Regions from separate parts of the Acinetobacter sp. TUM15071 genome, predicted to be linked through region 3. Evidence: predicted binding sites of a transcription regulator. Region 3 holds the regulator's gene; each other region holds the start of a gene.
What was found. The regulator PhoB, encoded in region 3, activates phosphate uptake and scavenging genes when phosphate is short. The targets are predictions, from matches to a motif close to TGTCATNAANCTGTCATAA.
Positions count from the first base shown of each region.

Region 1 (6,566 bases), on a different contig from region 3:
GTAAAAATATACGATAAGACAAGCCAGTAATAGAGTGGCAAGTGCTAGATAAGAGCCTGTCGTATTGAAGCTTTTCAAAAATTTTAAGATATCCATATTTTCACCCCTTAAAACGAGGCGATTATCACACATTTATGCAAAATTGTGACATATATTATGACAAAAAAATTATCATTTCAGTCCAAAATTACGCTGCATCCAACCTATTTTCTACTGTTTTAACTTGATTCAGCAGGTCAGTTGAAGTCTAGACATCCAACGAATTGCCATTATAAACATACATAGCAAGCAGTAAGCTTAGAAGGCATCACTTGCTGTGAGCCTTCCACTGTTTCTGTCAGCAATTTAATTTTTAAAACGTAAAAACTATGTTTCTTGAATTTAAATCGGGACTTAATAAATTTTGTGGATTCTTAAAATTTTTTCTCTATTGGTAGTCCTTTATTCTATGTATTTTTATTACTGTTGTCGCACCAACAACCTTCCACATCCCCAAATTTAACAATATAAATCAATATTATAAATTAAGTTTAAATTTCAAATATAAAAAAACCGTACTCTTTGGTACGGTCTTTAGAAATCTTAAATTATTCGACTTTCTTCCAAAAAATAACGGGTACATTGAACTCATATTTAATTAAGAATGCGCAAGCGATAAGACCAACACATACTGAAAGTAATGTTAAATCTCCAAGTACGCTACCCACAATAAGAATTACCAAACCAAGTATATTCAAAATATAAAAGACAACGACTCCCAGCCCATCATTCATCATGTTCCCCAAAACACAATTTCAAGAGCATATAAATTAATTCTATTACAAACTTTATACAATAGAGTTGAATGATTGAATTTTATGCATAATTCTTTTAGTTTAAGTGATTTTCCCTGTTACAAAATTTTACATAGCGTGCGTTGATTCACAAATGTTTATTTCCATCGAAAGATTTAAAACTATTGAAGGGTCATTTTTAACATTAAGTTTTGGAATTTTTATAAATAACACAAGTTAATAATAGGAAGTTTTTAATCTCACTCTTGTTGAAAATCGTAGTTATCATCAAGTTCTATCTCGAAAGGCTGAGTTATCAATATTGGGTACTCAACTTTTTTATCTTCTATTGGTTTAAAAGTTGCCTTCTTTACTGCGTTGATTATTTTCTCATCTATTTGATTAGATCCGCTACTTTTCTTAAGCAAAACATCATGGCGACCATCTTTGTACAGCTTAATCAAAACTTCAGCCTGAACAACTTTATGTTCTCTTTTGAAATTTTCATCAACAGCAAATACATCTGCACTTATGAGAAAAAGAGCTAGAAATCGTAAAATATTTTTCATACTTGCTGAGTAAATCTAGAACATATTTTTTTAAGACTAACCTATATTACCGTCATCTGGCACAATACTCAGATGAGTTTCTACCCTATCTTTATCCTATGAATCTTTAGCCCTAAGAATAAATAGTAGTCAGTTTTACTCTTTAGATTAGTAATAGTTATTTCTATCAAACAATCTTGCCGTAACGTTTAATGCGTGGATATAGGCTAAATGAGATCTTCAATCTTCAAATATACTTTCCCAAATTAAAAAGCCCACTCTAATGAGTGGGCTTCCCCTTAATTCTTTTGCGCTGAATGAAGGTTATTGTTGTTTAGTTATTATCAAACAACACGACAAATATAGATAAAAGTGTGATGCAAATCAACAAAATCATGCGATTTTCGCAATTATTTTAAAGATTATCTAAATAATTAAACATCTATAGGCGCTGTTCATGACAAAGATGCAGCTTGTTTTCTTCGACCAAATCTAATTCTCTTCGCAGTAACTCATGCCATGTGCATCAACTCATGATCACCTTTAATTCCAACAAGCTCCTTATTCACCCAACTCATCAAATAACTATCCTTTGTGCCTATACCCTAAGCGCTTTCATTAAAGCTATCTTTCTTTCACAATATTTAAATATGCAGTTCTTATTTACCTAGATAGCCAGATAAAATGCCCTACAACTAAAACGGACATTAGCTGAGATAGCAATAAATATAATTACTTGTTTTATATGAAATTAAATAAAAACCATTGATATATAAGGTTTTTCCGTATTATATGGATAAATTATGGAGTAAAATTACACTCGTACTATACAGTTTCATTGAAATTTTATTAATTAACCTTATATTGGTATATACGTAGCAATCAAGTGCCATATGAATAAATTCCATACAGCTTTGATTTATACTTTTTTGATTAGAGGAACACCTCATGAATAAGTTAATGGTTGCAGTTTTCGCGGGCTTAGTTACCCTGACAGGTTTTAGTGTACAAGCTGCAACACCAGAACAAGAATGTAAAAAGTTACAGGATGACTATAATCTGATCTATGCATCTAAAGGTTTCTGTTTCAAAGACGCAGATGCTAAAGCAAAATTTGGTAATGAAAACTGCCACACTACGAAACCTAAGTTTTCAGACAAAGAGCAACAACGACTTGATGAAATCAAGGCTCGCCAAAAAGAGCTAAACTGTAAATAAACAGTTTTTTACGGAGTTAACTACTCCGTATCACTCTATATGAATTGAGTGAGCTTTCACCGATTAAAACATACGCCCTATTTAAAGGATGAATCATGGCATACGATGACCAAAATATTTTTGCACGCATCCTTCGTGGTGAGCTACCTGCGATCAAAATCTATGAAGATGATCAGGTCCTCGCTTTTATGGATATCATGCCCCAAGCAGATGGTCATGCTTTAGTGATTCCCAAAACACCTGCCGTAACTTTGCTAGATCTACCAGCTGAAGCGGCAGCATATACCATCCAAATTGTGCAAAAAATTGCAAAAGCAATAGAAACAGCTTTAGATGCTAAAGGCATTGTTTTGATGCAATTGTCTGGCGCAGCTGCTGGGCAAACTGTACCTCATGTCCACTTCCATTTGATCCCAAGTTCAGTGCATGAACTTGGTCGTCATGCGGCAAAAATAGGTGATCAAGAAAAAATTCAAGCATTAGCAGAAAAGATCAAAGCTGCACTCTAGTTTTTGATTTCTAAAAGGACGGAGTTTTTACTCCGTTTTTTTTGTATTCTAATTAAATGAAAAATAATAAGAAATATAATTATTACTAAATATGAATCGTCATCAAACTGTCATTTTTCTTTCACTTCTCTGTCACAAAGTTTACCGATACTGCATACAAGTCAGTGAGCTATGTAACTTTATGTACATAAGCAAGCTCATAACAGTAACTAAGGCATCAGCCATTTACAAAAAGTGTTTTGGAGAAATCTCAATGAAAAAATTGCTTCTTGCTGCTACTGTAGCAACTTTAGCCATGAATGCAGCGCAAGCAGCACCAACATTGTATGGTAAGCTCAATGTGACTTTGGACCAAATTGATAATAATGGCTTTAAAGATGAAAGCGTAACTAAAGTAAACTCAAACGCTTCTCGTATCGGGGTGAAAGGCGAAGAAAAACTGACTGACAACCTTTCTGCAGTTTACTTGATTGAATGGCAATTCAATGCGGATGGTGATGGCGACCAATCATTCAGCAACCGTAACCGCTACGTAGGTATCAAATCTGACGGTATCGGTACTTTAAAAGTTGGTCAGTTCGATTCTTACTTTAAAAATGCTGCTGGTAACAACCAAGATATTTTTAACGATCACAACGAACTAGATATGACCAAAGTTCTAGTTGGTGAAGATCGCTTAAAGAACGTAATTGGTTTTGAAACTGATAAGAAATTGTTAGGTGGTGTAGCATTTAACATCATGTTCCAACAAGGTGAAGAATCATCTGCTGTTAAAAATGATGCGAAAGGTCAAAAAGGCAGCCGTGATGGTTTTGGTGATGGTGTTTCTACCTCGCTTACTTATGAAAATAAGGACTGGGGCTTAGCAGCAGCTGTTGCTGGTAACTTTGGTGTAGCATCTAAATACAACGCGTATAGCGACCTAAGTGGTGATAATAGCGTTTATTCAGATGCAATCCGTGTAACAGGTTCTTTAGACCTAACACCTGCGGGCGTTAATGGTTTGGTATTTGGTGCTCTATGGCAAACTGCTCAACCAACAGATGATACAGTTGTGGTTGGTACTACACCTGCTGTTTCATACAAAGGTTTACAAGAAGATGCTTATGGCGTAACAGCTGCTTATACGATCCCATCAACTCCAGTGAAGTTAAAAGCAGAATATATCTCTTCTACAACTGAAGTGAATGGTCGTGATGATCGTAAACAAGATCTTTACGGTGTAGGCGCTGACTATCAAATCAATAAACAAACACGTTTCTACGGTGTTGTAGGTCAACAAAAACGTGATTGGTTAGTAAAAGATGATAAGAAAACAACAATCGGTTTAGGTATGGAATATAACTTCTAATTTGAAGTTCAAGTCATACAAAAAATAAAAGGGCAATCTGCCCTTTTATTTTTTGCTGTTTTTTTATTTCTTTAAAAAACCACTCACCAAATTCAACACTTGCTGAATATCTTGGTTGGCTTCTTGTGGATTGGTGCTACTGCCTTGTGGGGTTAAAGAGTCAATTACTTGTGGTAAAACAGAGGCAATTGCACCATAAATCGCTTGTTTTGGTGCTTGAGTTTGTTGTGCAACTTGCTCAACATCTTGGTCATCGAATAGGCTTTGAATGTTCTGTTCTGGAACATCAGCAGCATTCTGCTGTTGCGGATCTACCCAGCTTTGTACTTGATTAGATAAACCTGCATTTTTCAGTTTATCCAAAGCACCCTGCAAACCGCCTTGTTTTTGAATCCACGCCAAAACTAAAGGTAAAACGGCAATTAGTAATGTTTGTGCTGTGTTACCGCCACCCGTCGCATTACTTTGAGTTGAAGTATTTCCTCCACCCAATTGGCCCAATACTGAACCTAAAATCCCACCTAAACCGCCTTGTTGGTTCTGCGTATTTTGTTGCTGTCCACCAAGTTGTCCTAAGACAGAACCTAAAATGCCACCTAAACCACCAGCCTGTCCTGATTGTTGCTGACCGCCTAAAGCTTGCTTTGCTAAAATTTCAACAATATTGGTTAAATCTGTCATGAGTTACACTTTCCTTTAGGAATATTTATCCGAAAAGCATACGCTGCTTTGAAAATACAAAACAAAGGTAAATTGTTAAATTTTGCAAGAACTTGCAACGTATCCGCACCTAATCTTTATTTACCTAAAATATAGACATTTAAGGACTTACCAGCGGAATTTATTCCAGTTCTCTGGATTTGCCCAGAACTTGGAGTTAAACCAATCTGGTACATGCTTATAGGTTAAAATATTGAATTGCCACAAGGCAAAATCACGGTCATGTTGGGTTTTATCAATCAGCTGAGTGAAACCAAGCGAACGCAATAGCTTCTCATCATCTAATTTGCTAACCACCACAATCCGTTTGGCCATCAGGTCACGTAATTTCACCAACAACTGTGCTTTTTGCGTTTCAGTGAGGTTTTGCATTTCTTCTGTATCAAATAATACAAAACCTAAATCATAACGCTGCGTAAATGGCAGACTTAAAAAGTCAGTTACGCTAAAATAATGCCATTGAATTGAAGCATTTTGGTCAATCTGCTGACCTATACAAAGTGCAGTATGAATGGGCTGTTCTTGAGATAAATCGTCTAGCATAGAAGTGATGACATTTTGTTCAGCCATAACTGCAACCCTTGATTGAAAAGATGAGAGTTTATTAATGGAACTACAAGGCATTTGTCATAAAATGCATGCAGCGCTCAAAACGCATAGTGTAACTGATCAATCAACAAGCAAGGCAAATGTTGAATATAAATTTATATTAGATCGTTCAGAAACTGACCTTCCTTTTGTTTTAGGTCAAGAAATTGAGATCGAATGGACTGGCAATATCTTTTGTACCTCTTGTGGCGCAAAAACACCAAAGTCTTATTCACAAGGTCACTGCTTTAAATGTTTTAAAACAAAAGCTGAATGTGATCTTTGTATTATGAAGCCTGAAACCTGCCATTATCACTTGGGAACCTGTCGTGAAGACCAGTTCGCACATGATGTTTGTTTCCAGCCACATATTGTTTATTTAGCCAACTCAAGCGCCTTAAAAATTGGGATTACCCGTATCGTCAATATGCCGACACGTTGGCTAGACCAAGGTGCAACGCAAGCTTTACCCATCATGAAAGTTGGTTCACGTCGTTTGTCTGGGCATTTGGAAACTTTAATTGGTACACAAATCGCAGATAAAACCGACTGGCGCAAATTGCTGAAAGGTGAAGCTGAACCTTTAAATCTGCTTGAGCAACGTGATCAAATTCTTGAAGAATTCGCTCCGAAAATTCAAAGCATCCGTGAAGAATTCAATCAGAACCTAGAATTTAACGAAAGCTTGGAATTCTTGGAAGATGAAACACCACGTGAATTTATCTATCCCGTTGAGCATTATCCTGAAAAGATTAAATCGCTGAATTTGGATAAAACCCCAAAAATTCGAGGTGTGTTGCAAGGGATTAAAGGTCAATACTTATTATTTGATATTGGTGTGATCAATATTCGTAAATAT
Region 1 is NZ_BKGB01000018.1:45,058-51,623, forward strand. Features, by position in the region: gene GBI66_RS15730 (energy transducer TonB) at 1,034-1,342, opposite strand; gene GBI66_RS15735 (YARHG domain-containing protein) at 2,270-2,539, shown strand; gene GBI66_RS15740 (HIT family protein) at 2,635-3,048, shown strand; gene GBI66_RS15745 (porin) at 3,302-4,399, shown strand; gene GBI66_RS15750 (YidB family protein) at 4,463-5,080, opposite strand; gene GBI66_RS15755 (DUF6231 family protein) at 5,228-5,689, opposite strand; gene GBI66_RS15760 (DUF2797 domain-containing protein) at 5,727-6,566, shown strand, end outside.
Region 1: the regulator PhoB is predicted to act here: its motif matches at 3,146-3,164, upstream of GBI66_RS15745 (porin).

Region 2 (6,566 bases), on a different contig from region 3:
GGTTAGCTTTTAGCAACACTAAAAAAAGCCACTCTCTATATCGGAGAATGGCGGAGTGTAAATAGAACAACGCTTGATACCTATTATAATAATGAAACAGCACAACCTAGCACGATCTGTCTATTGATACTAACGGATAAGCTCATGGAAAAACTATTCCTCATTTGGGGAATAAAGCTATTTTATTGAGACTATATTCAACAACTTTCAGCTCCCACTTTGTCGTGAATATCACGCCACAAATACGTCTTTAGGAACCACTATCGGCACGTTAAGGTTAACTTAATCCATTTCCCCTACAACACAAAACTGCAAGCCTACGAGGGCAATCTGCTCAGATTCATCATGGTATATAAACCGACTCACATAAAAAAGGCTTTGCCGAAGCAAAGCCTTTAAATCTGATCTTTTAAGTATTCAGGATCATGAAACAAACTGTAGGAACAACCAATATAGACCACCAGATAAGGTAATCGTTGCTGGTAAAGTAAAGATCCAAGCAGACAGAATTGTTCTAACCGTTGCGAAGTTTAGACCTGACTTATTGGCAACCATAGTACCTGCAACCGCACTGTTTAACACGTGTGTGGTTGATACTGGCATACCAAGACCATCCGCTGCTGCAATAGTACTCATCGCTACAAGCTCAGCAGACATGCCCTGACCATAAGTCATGTGGTTCTTACCAATACGCTCACCGACAGTCACAACAATACGCTTCCAGCCCACCATGGTACCTAGACCAAGCGCAAGAGCAACCGCAACTTTCACCCAGTTTGGAATGTACTGAAGGAATGAATCCAAGCTACTACGGTATTCTTTCACAACTTTAGCTTGGTCTTTATCCATTTCTGGCAAAGCTTCAGCTTTATCTAAACGCTTAAACGTTGTGGTGCTTAAATACATGTCATTGCGGATTTCACTAACAGCAGCCTCAGGAATCGCCTTAAGATCGCCATAGCCAGCAACACGTGTACCCAAGTGCTCTGTCATACTTGCGAGCGCAGGCACAACTTCAGCCGTTTGTTCTTTGGTTTGGATATATTTAGTTAATACTTCACGCGCTTTCTCATCTGTCAGCTCGTTTTGATTAACGTTTAAAACCGTCGCTGTTTTTGAAGAAAGCTGTTCAAAAGACTGTAAATGCTGTGCATCCAAGTTTTTATTTAATGAATAAGCCAATGGAACCAAGCCAATTAGGATCAACATGATCAGGCCCATGCCTTTTTGACCATCGTTTGAACCGTGCGCAAAGCTCACACCTGTACAAGTAAAAATGAGAATTGCACGAATCACTGGTGGTGGTGGCTTATTGCCTTCTGGTGGCTGAAACAGCTCCATTTGGCGTTTAAATACTTTCTTCACCAACAGAAATAGAATTGCTGCAAATGCAAAACCAATCAATGGAGAGAATAATAATGCCTTACCAACTTTAATCACCTGATCCATATCAATACCGCTACTGGTCGCACCAGCTGAAGCATTTAAGATATGGTTCATAATACCCACACCCAAAATCGATCCAATTAAGGTATGTGAACTTGATGCAGGAATCCCCAAAAACCACGTTCCTAAATTCCATAGGATCGCCGCGATTAACAATGCAAAAACCATCGCAAAGCCAGCACCACTGCCGACATTCATGATCATTTCTACAGGGAGTAATGCAATAATACCGTATGCAACCGCACCACTCGCCACCATAACCCCAAGGAAGTTACAGAAGCCAGCCCACATCACTGCTGCTGGAGCAGGTAATGCATTGGTATAAATAACCGTCGCTACAGCATTTGCCGTATCGTGAAAACCATTTACAAATTCAAAGCCTAAAGCAATGAAAAGTGCCGTCGATAAAAGAATAACTGAATATAAACTTAAAGGCGGTACATGTGCCAAATCAGCACTGAGCTGAAAACCGATATAAATCAGTGTTGCAACAATAATTGTCAAAAACACCGGCATAAAGAATTTCGGTGTTGGTACATGTACATTCGTCGATTTTGCCTGAGAGCTGGCAAGCGGTGAATCCGAAACAGGAGGAAGATTAGAATTCATGTAGACGGTTAGAGGATAATAAAATCCCCTGTATTGTTTAATTAAATTATGACAATTATATGACAAAGGGCTGTCACATAAAGCCAAAATTTCATGTTTTCATCACATTTTTTTGTATTTTCCAGTAATAAATTCACCTTATTTTTCATTTTAATTAATAAAAAACAATGCATTACAAAAACAAAAACAACGATAGAACTGTTTGTCTGATTTTGCAACAAACGCTACGAAATATGACATTAAACTGTCACATTTCGAACTGGATGTTTTCTTTTTAAGCATTATTCAATTCAATTGTGACAACTTCATGAACATTTTATGACATTTTCTAAGTGACCCGATGAATCACTGTTCAAGCTTGCTGAAAATACGCGCTTTGACCTAGCTTCTGTTACAATGCCCCTGCTTTTTATCTTGATCATCAACTGGGGTTTCTGAATGTCCACGCTTACCACCCTACAATCACTTCTTGCCCAACGCATCCTGATTATTGATGGTGCAATGGGAACCATGATTCAACGCCATAAACTAGAAGAAGAAGATTATCGTGGTGAACGTTTTGCAGATTGGGCATCAGACCTTAAAGGCAATAACGATTTATTGGTTCTAACCCAACCTCAAATTATTCAAGGTATCCATGAAGCCTACTTGGATGCAGGTGCAGATATTATCGAAACCAACAGCTTTAACGGCACCCGTGTTTCAATGTCTGACTACCACATGGAAGACCTTGTTCCAGAGATCAACCGTGAAGCGGCTCGATTAGCCAAAGCAGCATGTGAAAAATACTCAACCCCAGAGAAACCACGTTTTGTTGCAGGCGTACTTGGCCCAACCTCACGTACCTGTTCGATCTCACCGAATGTTAACGACCCTGCATTCCGTAATATTACATTTGATGAACTCAAAGAAAACTATATTGAAGCTGCCCACGCCTTGATTGAAGGTGGTGCAGACATTCTCTTGATCGAAACTGTGTTTGATACCTTAAACTGTAAAGCTGCAATCTTTGCGGTGAAAGAAGTATTCAAGCAAATTGGTCATGAACTGCCGTTGATGATTTCAGGCACCATCACCGATGCATCAGGTCGTACCTTAACAGGCCAAACTGCAGAAGCGTTTTGGAACTCAGTACGTCACGGTGATTTACTCTCGATCGGTTTTAACTGTGCCTTGGGTGCGGATGCGATGCGCCCCCACGTTAAAACCATTGCGGATGTTGCTGATACTTTTGTCTCTGCGCATCCAAACGCTGGTTTGCCGAATGCCTTCGGTGAGTATGATGAAACTCCAGAACAAACCGCAGCATTCATTAAAGAATTTGCTGAAAGCGGTTTAATCAATATTACAGGTGGTTGCTGTGGTACCACACCAGATCATATTCGCGCTATCTATAATGCAGTCAAAGACATTCAGCCACGTCAAATTCCTGAAACCAAACCAGCCTGCCGTTTAAGTGGTTTAGAGCCATTTAACATTTATGATGATTCACTGTTCGTCAATGTGGGTGAACGTACCAACGTCACGGGTTCAAAAAAATTCCTGCGTCTCATCCGTGAAGAAAAGTTTGCCGAAGCTTTGGAAGTAGCTCAGCAACAAGTTGAAGCCGGTGCACAGATCATCGACATCAACATGGATGAAGGGATGCTGGATTCGCAAAATGCGATGGTGCATTTCCTGAATCTGGTTGCTTCTGAACCTGATATCTCTCGCGTGCCGATCATGATTGACTCATCAAAATGGGAAATCATTGAAGCAGGCTTAAAATGTGTACAAGGTAAACCTGTTGTTAACTCAATTTCATTGAAAGAAGGTTATGACGAGTTTGTTGAAAAAGCACGGTTATGCCGTCAGTATGGTGCTGCGATTATTGTAATGGCCTTTGATGAAACAGGTCAGGCAGATACCGCTGCACGTAAGCGTGAAATTTGTAAACGTTCTTATGATGTTCTCGTCAATGAAGTGGGCTTCCCTGCTGAAGATATTATTTTTGACCCGAACGTATTTGCCGTGGCAACAGGCATCGAAGAACACAACAACTATGGCGTCGATTTTATTGAGGCTACAGGCTGGATCAAACAGAACTTGCCACATGCCATGATTTCAGGTGGTGTATCTAACGTTTCGTTCTCCTTCCGTGGTAATGAGCCTGTGCGTGAAGCGATTCACTCGGTATTCCTATACCATGCCATCAAACAAGGCATGACTATGGGGATCGTGAACGCTGGTCAAATGGCGATTTACGACGATATTCCAAAAGAACTAAAAGATGCAGTTGAAGATGTTGTTCTGAACCAAAACCAAGGTGAATCAGGTCAAAACGCTACAGAAAAACTGCTTGAAGTGGCGGAAAAATTCCGTGGTCATAGTGGTGCGCAACGCGAAGCCGAAAACCTTGAATGGCGCAATGAGTCAGTTGAAAAACGTCTTGAATATGCCTTAGTTAAAGGTATCACTACTTATATTGATGAAGATACTGAAGAAGCGCGTTTAAAAGCCAACCGTCCACTCGATGTGATTGAAGGCGCATTGATGGATGGTATGAACGTGGTCGGTGATTTATTCGGTTCGGGTAAAATGTTCCTACCACAAGTGGTGAAATCTGCGCGTGTAATGAAACAAGCCGTGGCATGGCTGAACCCATACATCGAAGCTGAAAAAGGCAATGCACAATCCAAAGGTCGTGTTTTGATGGCAACCGTAAAAGGTGATGTGCATGATATTGGTAAAAATATCGTAGGCGTGGTTTTGGGCTGTAATGGTTATGACATCGTTGATCTTGGCGTGATGGTACCTGCGGAAAAAATCCTGCAGACTGCGATTGATGAGAAATGTGACATCATCGGTTTATCTGGTTTGATTACCCCATCTTTGGATGAAATGGTATTTGTTGCCAAAGAAATGCAACGTAAAGGCTTTGACATTCCGCTGTTAATTGGTGGCGCAACTACATCGAAAGCACATACTGCAGTCAAAATTGATCCGCAGTATCAAAATGATGCAGTGATCTATGTGGCCGATGCTTCCCGTGCGGTTGGTGTAGCAACGACCCTACTATCAAAAGAAATGCGTGGCAATTTTATTGCAGAACATCGTGCTGAATATGCCAAGATCCGTGAGCGTTTAGCCAATAAACAGCCGAAAGCAGCCAAACTCAGCTATGCCGAATCGATTGAAAATGGTTTCAAGGTGGATGACAACTATATCCCACCGATTCCAAATAGTTTAGGTACGCAAGTCATTACCAATTATCCATTGGCGACCTTGGTTGAGTACTTTGACTGGACACCTTTCTTTATCTCTTGGAGCTTGGCGGGTAAATTCCCGAAAATCCTGACAGATGAAGTAGTGGGCGAAGCAGCCACTGATTTATATAACCAAGCGCAAGCGATGCTAAAAGACATTATCAAGAATAATCGTTTTGATGCACGTGCGGTATTTGGTCTATATCCTGCACAACGTACAGGTGCGGATACAGTGAGCGTATTCGATGAATCTGGTCAAAAGGTTACACATACCTTTGAGCATATTCGTCAGCAATCTGACAAGGTGACAGGCAAACCAAACTTATCTTTAGCTGACTTTATTAGCACTTCTAAAGACAATACCGATTATCTCGGTGGTTTTACTGTATCAATCTTTGGTGCGGAAGAATTGGCGAATGAATATAAAGCCAAAGGTGATGATTATTCAGCAATCTTGGTTCAGTCTTTGGCTGATCGTTTTGCCGAAGCATTTGCCGAGCATTTGCATGAGCGTATCCGTAAAGAGTTCTGGGGTTATAAAGCCGATGAGACTTTGGGCAATGAAGAATTGATCAAAGAGAAGTATGTCGGCATTCGTCCTGCACCAGGTTACCCTGCTTGCCCAGAGCATTCTGAAAAAGCGGTGTTATTTGATTGGTTAGGTTCGGAAGCGAAGATCGGTACCAAGTTGACTGAACACTTTGCGATGATGCCACCTTCTTCTGTGAGTGGTTTCTATTATTCTCATCCTGAAAGTGAATACTTTAATGTAGGTAAGATTTCTCAAGATCAACTTGAGGATTACGCGAAACGTAAAGGCTGGACACTAGATGAAGCGAAGCGTTGGTTAGCGCCGAATTTAGATGATTCGATTGGGTAAGCTATAAGAAAAAAGTCCCCTCGATTGAGGGGATTTTTTATTTTTGTATTAAAATTAGGAAGCATAGGAATTTTCTAAATTTTTAAGATTAAATATATCTGCATTAACTTTGATATAAATATGTTGACTAAGTTCCTCATGTTCATCAACGGTTAAGTCAGACATAGCTAAAAACATTTTTTTTACATTCCGCTGTATTCTCAAAACTTTATGAGCCAATCTAGGATTTTGTTCTTCCGCTCTAAAGAATATAATCACTTTCATACCACGTTTTAAATTTTCAGCAATTAGCTTCCACCAAAACTTATCTGTTTCTCCCAAAGAACATCCAAAAATAAAAATCATATCCGCTCTATTGATTAAATTTTCACATCTTTTATCTACAT
Region 2 is NZ_BKGB01000001.1:133,782-140,347, forward strand. Features, by position in the region: gene GBI66_RS00650 (inorganic phosphate transporter) at 424-2,055, opposite strand; gene metH (methionine synthase) at 2,494-6,180, shown strand; gene GBI66_RS00665 (AbiH family protein) at 6,235-6,566, opposite strand, start outside.
Region 2: the regulator PhoB is predicted to act here: its motif matches at 2,290-2,308, upstream of GBI66_RS00650 (inorganic phosphate transporter).

Region 3 (6,566 bases):
CAAATGGCAATAACCAACATCCTACATGTAATAATAGGCCTATTTACATTTCATGACTGATGATGTTTAAAAGAGACAAGGCATATTTTCAAAATTTGGTTATGCTAGTCAGCACAACATAGTTGAAATGCAAATATTAGACACACGATTTAAAGACTTTTTAGGGAACGGTTTTCTCAATGGCAACTCAAGATCAAGCGACAAGCAAGAAAAAGAATACAGAAGCGAAAGAACGACAATTTAAAGGTCTGTCTTTAACCGAGCGCAAAGAAGCACGTCGTGAAAAATTGATTGAAGCAGGTATTGCAACCTATGGCACACAAGGCTTTTTCTCGGTTACCGTCAAAGATGTCTGTAATGAAGCCAAGCTGACTGAACGCTATTTTTATGAATCTTTTAAGAAAAGCGAAGAACTGTTTCAAACCGTGTTCTTAAAAATGATTGAAAAAATGCAAACCTGCTTAACCCAAGCTGTTCTGATGGCTGCGCCAGAACCGAAGAATATGGTGAATGCTGGCCTCTCTGCATTACTGAATGCCATTAAAGATGATCCTCGTATGGCACGGATTATTTATATTGATGCCATGCTGGTGCAAGATCTGCATAATCAAGCCACCATTCAAGAGACGCTGACCCAGTTCGATCGTATCATTCAAGGCTTTGTGATGATCACCATGCCGAATGCGCCACAAAGTGCTGAAGAAGTCTCGCTCATGGCAACGGGCTTAAATGGTTATGTTACGCATATTATTATTCGCTGGGTCTCAGAAGGCTTCAAACAGCCTCTAGAAGATGTTTTGTCAGCCTGCTGTGCTGTCTTTTTGTCTTTTATCGAAACAACCTCGCAAAAAAATTAAAATCGTTTTACAGTTTTGTGACACGCAAAGCTGTTAAACTACACGTCAGTTAAGCAAATGAATTTATTTGCTTTATTGCTAAGCAGATTGTCATAAATTCGTCACCATGCTGCCCTACGATTGTCACAATTTATTGCTAAATTCGACTTTATTAATTCTTTTGCAATGATATTGTCATAATTAATCTTTGTAATAAGCCTGTCATAACAACAAAACGGTTAAACCGTTACAGATTTTAAGGGTATTGCGCTGTGAAAGATGACTATATTTTAATTGTCGATGATGAGCTACCGATCCGCGAAATGATCCATACCTCTTTAGATATGGCAGGCTTCCAATGTTTACAAGCAGAGGATGCCAAACAAGCGCATCAGATTATCGTTGATCAGCGTCCTGCGCTTATTTTGCTGGATTGGATGCTACCAGGTGGTGTGAGTGGTGTAGATTTATGCCGCCGCCTCAAACGCGATGAAAACTTGGCAGAGATTCCTGTAATCATGCTGACTGCACGTGGCGAAGAAGACCATAAAGTACAAGGTCTTGATGCGGGCGCAGACGATTATATGACCAAGCCATTTTCAACCCGTGAACTGGTGTCTCGTATCAAAGCGGTATTACGTCGTGCCAATGCATTGAGCGGTGAGAAAGTGATTGATGCCAATGGCTTATTACTTGATCCTGTCAGCCAACGCGTGAGTTTCGGCAACAGTATTTTAGAGATGGGTCCAACCGAATATCGTTTATTAGCCTTCTTTATGACCCATCCAGAGCGCGCCTATACGCGTGCTCAACTCCTAGATCAAGTCTGGGGTGGCAATGTCTATATCGAAGACCGTACCATTGATGTGCATATTCGTCGTTTACGCAAAGTGTTAGAGCCTTTTGGCGTCGACCGTTTTGTACAAACCGTTCGTGGCACAGGTTATCGCTTCTCGACACGAGCAGATTTAGCAGTAGGTTAAAAATCCTTTATGTATGAACCCTATCCCGTCCCTGAACTGGCACGTGAACACCAACGTTTTCGCTACAGCAGTTTGTGGACCTTTGCAAAACAAGATTTAAGACTGTTACTTTTTTTCTTATTGATTGCGAGCTTAGTCGGATTCGGGGTGGGTTACTTCTGGAGCTGTATTTTTGTCGCTTTTGTGCTGTTCTTCATGCTACAGCTCCGCTCACTTTATCTAGTGAATGAATGGATTTCCAATCGCCCTTATGATGTCCCGCCCAATTTGAATGGGATCTGGGGTGCATTGCTGTTTAATGTCTACCGTGCGCAGCGTCAAGAACGTATTGTTCAAGCCGAAATGGTGGGTTTGATTGATCGCGCGCAATCTTCTTTGGTGGCATTGGCCGAAGCCGTGGTCTTAATTGATGATCAACATCAAATTGAATGGTGGAACCCTGCTGCTGAAAAGCTGTTAGGGATCAGCCCCTTGGATCGTGGCCGCAATTTATTATCGATTCTGCGCCAACCCAGTTTTATTGAATATTTTAACCATAGTGATCAATCTCCTGATGGTATCCGTCTCCAAGCACAGATGGATGAAGAACGTTATGTACAAGTCAAACTGACCCGCTTCGGTGGCGAAAGTCGTCTATTGGTCGCTTATGACACCACGCGAGTACACAACCTCGAGCAAATGCGTAAAGACTTTGTCGATAATATTTCACATGAATTACGTACACCGCTTACCGTCCTCAGTGGTTATATCGAAACCTTTATTGATCAAGATGACATTACCCCGCGCTGGAAACGTGCTTTCACGCAAATGCAGTCGCAAACCAAGCGTATGAATGCTTTGGTTAATGATTTATTGTTGCTATCTAATTTAGAAAATAATAAAAAAGTCGCGAAAAATCAGATTATTGATATGGCCAATCTGATGAATCAAATCTTTGATGATGCCCGCGCCTACAATCTCGATTATGGTCATACCTTGAATCTGGATATTGATAGCCATTGCGACCTGATCGGTTCCGATATCGAAATTGCCAGTGCATTCAGCAACTTAATCACCAATGCGATTAAATACACCCCTGCTGGCGGTATTATCACCATTGGCTGGCATGAAGATGGTGATCATGCGTACTTCACCGTACAGGATAATGGGATCGGGATTAACCCAAAACATTTGCCGCGTTTAACCGAACGTTTCTACCGCGTCGATAGCGCACGTAGCCGTCAAACAGGTGGAACAGGATTAGGACTTGCAATTGTGAAACACGTGTTAATGCAACACGGTGCGCACTTGGAAATTACATCCAAAGAAAATGAAGGCTCGACCTTTACCGCAGTGTTCCCGAAAGAACGCTTATATCGCATGATTTAAACCTGAAGGGAACTGCCAAGTTCCCTTAAATATGATGTGATCATTCCACTAAAATAATATAATAAATTATTGTTTCATTTCATTATTTCTATTTTTTGATGCCATGCTCATGCTAAATACTTCTTTTCTTCGCACTTGTGTTCTATTACTTGGGCTCAATACGCCTTTGGCGATTCACGCTGCTCCGACAGATCCACTGATTGGTACTTGGAAAGTCGTGGATGAGCGTACGGGGTCGTACCTGTCTGATATCGTGATTCGCAGACATTCTGCAACCGAGCAATACAGTGCAGTGATTGTCAAAATGTATCCTTCTGCCAAGGAGGCTGCGCCAACCTTATGTACAGCATGTACGGGTGCTTTAAAAAATCAGCAGATTATCGGCATGGAAGTCCTAACAGGTCTAAAGATGTTGAATCAAAATGAGGAATTTGGACAAGGCGTTTGGCTCAATCCTTATGATGGCCATAAATACAACCTGAATGCACGTTTAAGCAAAACAGGCAAAATGCTGAGTATCAATGCCAAAAACCCAAGCAATAATAGTTTCCGTAATATGACCTGGATTCGACTTTAATGATTTAAATTCAGTCACAGTAATAATTTATATTTCACATAAAAAAGAGTGCAATTTATGCACTCTTTTTTATAAATTTAACCATAAAACTGTAGATTAAGAGCTGGTTTTGGCACTCAGCGCTGCTGGCTCAACCAAATGGCTGGGTAAACCAAAAATATGATCAAAAAAGTAATTATAAACAAAGGTATAACATGGAATCAGCACCATCAAACTAAAATCGAGCAAGAAGGCTTTGACTAAGCTGATCTGCATCCACCAGGCAATCAGGGGAATCAAAATCATCACCAAAACAATTTGAAAGCCAATGGCATGTGCCACACGTCTGAGTACCGTACGTTTTTTTGATGTCTGCTTCTTTTCCCACATCTCAAAACCATAGTTATAAAAGAAATTGACTGTCACTGCGATCACAGCAATCAAGATCGACAAAGGTCCTGTATGGCTGATGGTTGTGCCTGAAAGCACCGCCAACACCATCGCACAGATAAAAAAGCTCAAAACTTCATAGAAAAATACGTAAGTGACTCTTCTCTTGGTTCCTTGCATGACCACACCTTAAAATCAATAATGAGTGGATTTTACGCTTTAAATTTGATAAAAAAAGTCAATCGTCATCAGATTCACTGACAAGGGAATACCCATGAAACTCAGTAGCGAACAGCTTGAACTGATTCTTGAAATTATTGATCGTGGTAATTTTTCCGCAGCGGCGCGCGCTCTAAATCGAGTGCCTTCAGCAGTCAGCATGGCGATTGCCAATCTTGAAGCAGAATTGAATTTAAAATTGTTTGAACGCAGCAAAAATCATCTTGCCCCCACCGAGGTCGCGCTTTCAATCGAACCGCATGCCCGACTGATTGTGACCAAATTACGTCAGCTCGACCTGCATCTGACTGAACTTTCAACGGGACTCGAGACTAGCCTCTGTATTGGTATCGCCGCAGATGTGAATCAAAAGTTTTTATTGGCAGGGATTGAACAGTTGATTCAACGCTATCCCTTGTTAAATATTGAAATAGTCAGTGCACCACAACAAGAGCTCAAAACACGGCTACACCGTAACGAGATCGATCTGTATATCGCATATAGCTCATCACAACTCGATAACAATGAACGCTTCCGCTTGCTGGGTATGGAACAATTCGTTGCTGCGGTTTCACCTAAAGATGCGCAACAACTCAAAGCACATAATAAAAATGAACTCACCATGTTGTCTGAACTCAGACAGATTATTGTTGCAAGCAAGCATTATCCATTACCTGATAGTCGGGTTTTGGTCTCCGATTCTTATTGGTACAGCGATAATTTATCCATGGCCATTGATATGGTGGAACAAGGTCTCGGTTGGGGTAATTTCCCGCTTTCCGTAGTACAAACACATTTTGCCAAACAAAGTCTGGTGCGCTTAGCCTTTCTCGATACCACCAATGGGCTGGATATGCCGATTCATGCCATTTGGCCAGCTTATAAACCACTGAGTAAGTCGATGCAGCTTTTGATTGAACTGTGGGAAAAACAAATCCATCGCGCATAAAAAAAGCCCAACATCCAAGTCGGGCTTTTTCGTATTCCTTTCACTAGATATAACTCCTGTCATATCTCACGTCCTGATGCGCAAACTTATCATTCTTGTTTTATGTTTTGGAACTTCCTGTTCCTGATGAGTTCATATTAGGCAATTCAGCCTTGGCTGAGAATGGGACATTGCCCCTAATCAATGTAAGAAAAAGCGTACACTGCTGAGCTTTCTCACCCTTTAAAAAGTCAGTGATTATATAGAACTGGGTACGGAAAACTTATCAATCTCCCAATAAATCAATAGTCTGCTCTGTCGTCATCACACCCATATAATGATCGTAGCTTTGAGCCAATAAACAAATCACTACAGCAGCAATCAAGGTCAAAATCTTATTTCTCATGGTCATGTTCAGCTACCTGAATCAAGGATCTATAAAAAAGGTATAAGATTTCTTTCATCTAATCTAATATAGAAAAAACAAGCACTGATCTAATTTTGAGATATGTGGACATTCAAACAATTCAATTATCTAATCACGATTGTTGAAACTGGGGGCTTTATTGCTGCCTCGGAAAAGCTATTTATTGCTCAATCAGCCCTAAGCAGACAAATTAAAAATTTAGAAGAAGAAATCGGTTTTGAAATTTTTGATCGATCTGAGAAGAAAATTAGACTCACACCTGCAGGTGAAGCACTATATAAAAGTTTAAAAACCAATATCGATCATTTAAAGAGTTCCATTGTCAGTGCTCAAAGCATCAGCCGTGGTGAAGGTCGAATCATTAAAATTGCGCACTCCAGTAGTATTGTATTGGATCAAAACAAGTTAGCAATCTTTGAGCAACTCTGTGATACCCATAACATTGATATCGAAATGAATACCCTATCCTCTGAATTACAGCTCGAATATTTGTTGAATGGGACAATTGATCTGGGTTTTATTCGTCCCCCGATTTATCACAATTTAAATGACGTCAATTCGATCAGTTTATACACTGCTCCCTTATATGTTGCTGCCCATATCGCAGACCCATTATTAAGTGAAAAAGAAAGTATATCGATCCGTGAATTAGAGCCATTAAATTTTGTTTCTGTACCGCATAAAGCCCGTGGTGGCTTAAGCTATTTGGCAGCCAATTTATGTTTGGTCAATGGTTTTAGTCCCAAAAGAACCAGAATCTACTCAAGGAAAAGATCTCAACTGGAACTGGTCGCTAATGGTTTTGGCATTTGTATTGTGCCTGAAGAGTTTAAAGTGATTTTGCCCAGCAATGTCAGAC
Region 3 is NZ_BKGB01000004.1:72,366-78,931, reverse strand. Features, by position in the region: gene GBI66_RS05145 (TetR/AcrR family transcriptional regulator) at 180-857, shown strand; gene phoB (phosphate regulon transcriptional regulator PhoB) at 1,109-1,819, shown strand; gene phoR (phosphate regulon sensor histidine kinase PhoR) at 1,829-3,187, shown strand; gene GBI66_RS05130 (DUF2147 domain-containing protein) at 3,297-3,764, shown strand; gene GBI66_RS05125 (PACE efflux transporter) at 3,861-4,313, opposite strand; gene GBI66_RS05120 (LysR family transcriptional regulator) at 4,408-5,301, shown strand; gene GBI66_RS19810 (hypothetical protein) at 5,567-5,692, opposite strand; gene GBI66_RS05115 (LysR family transcriptional regulator) at 5,789-6,566, shown strand, end outside.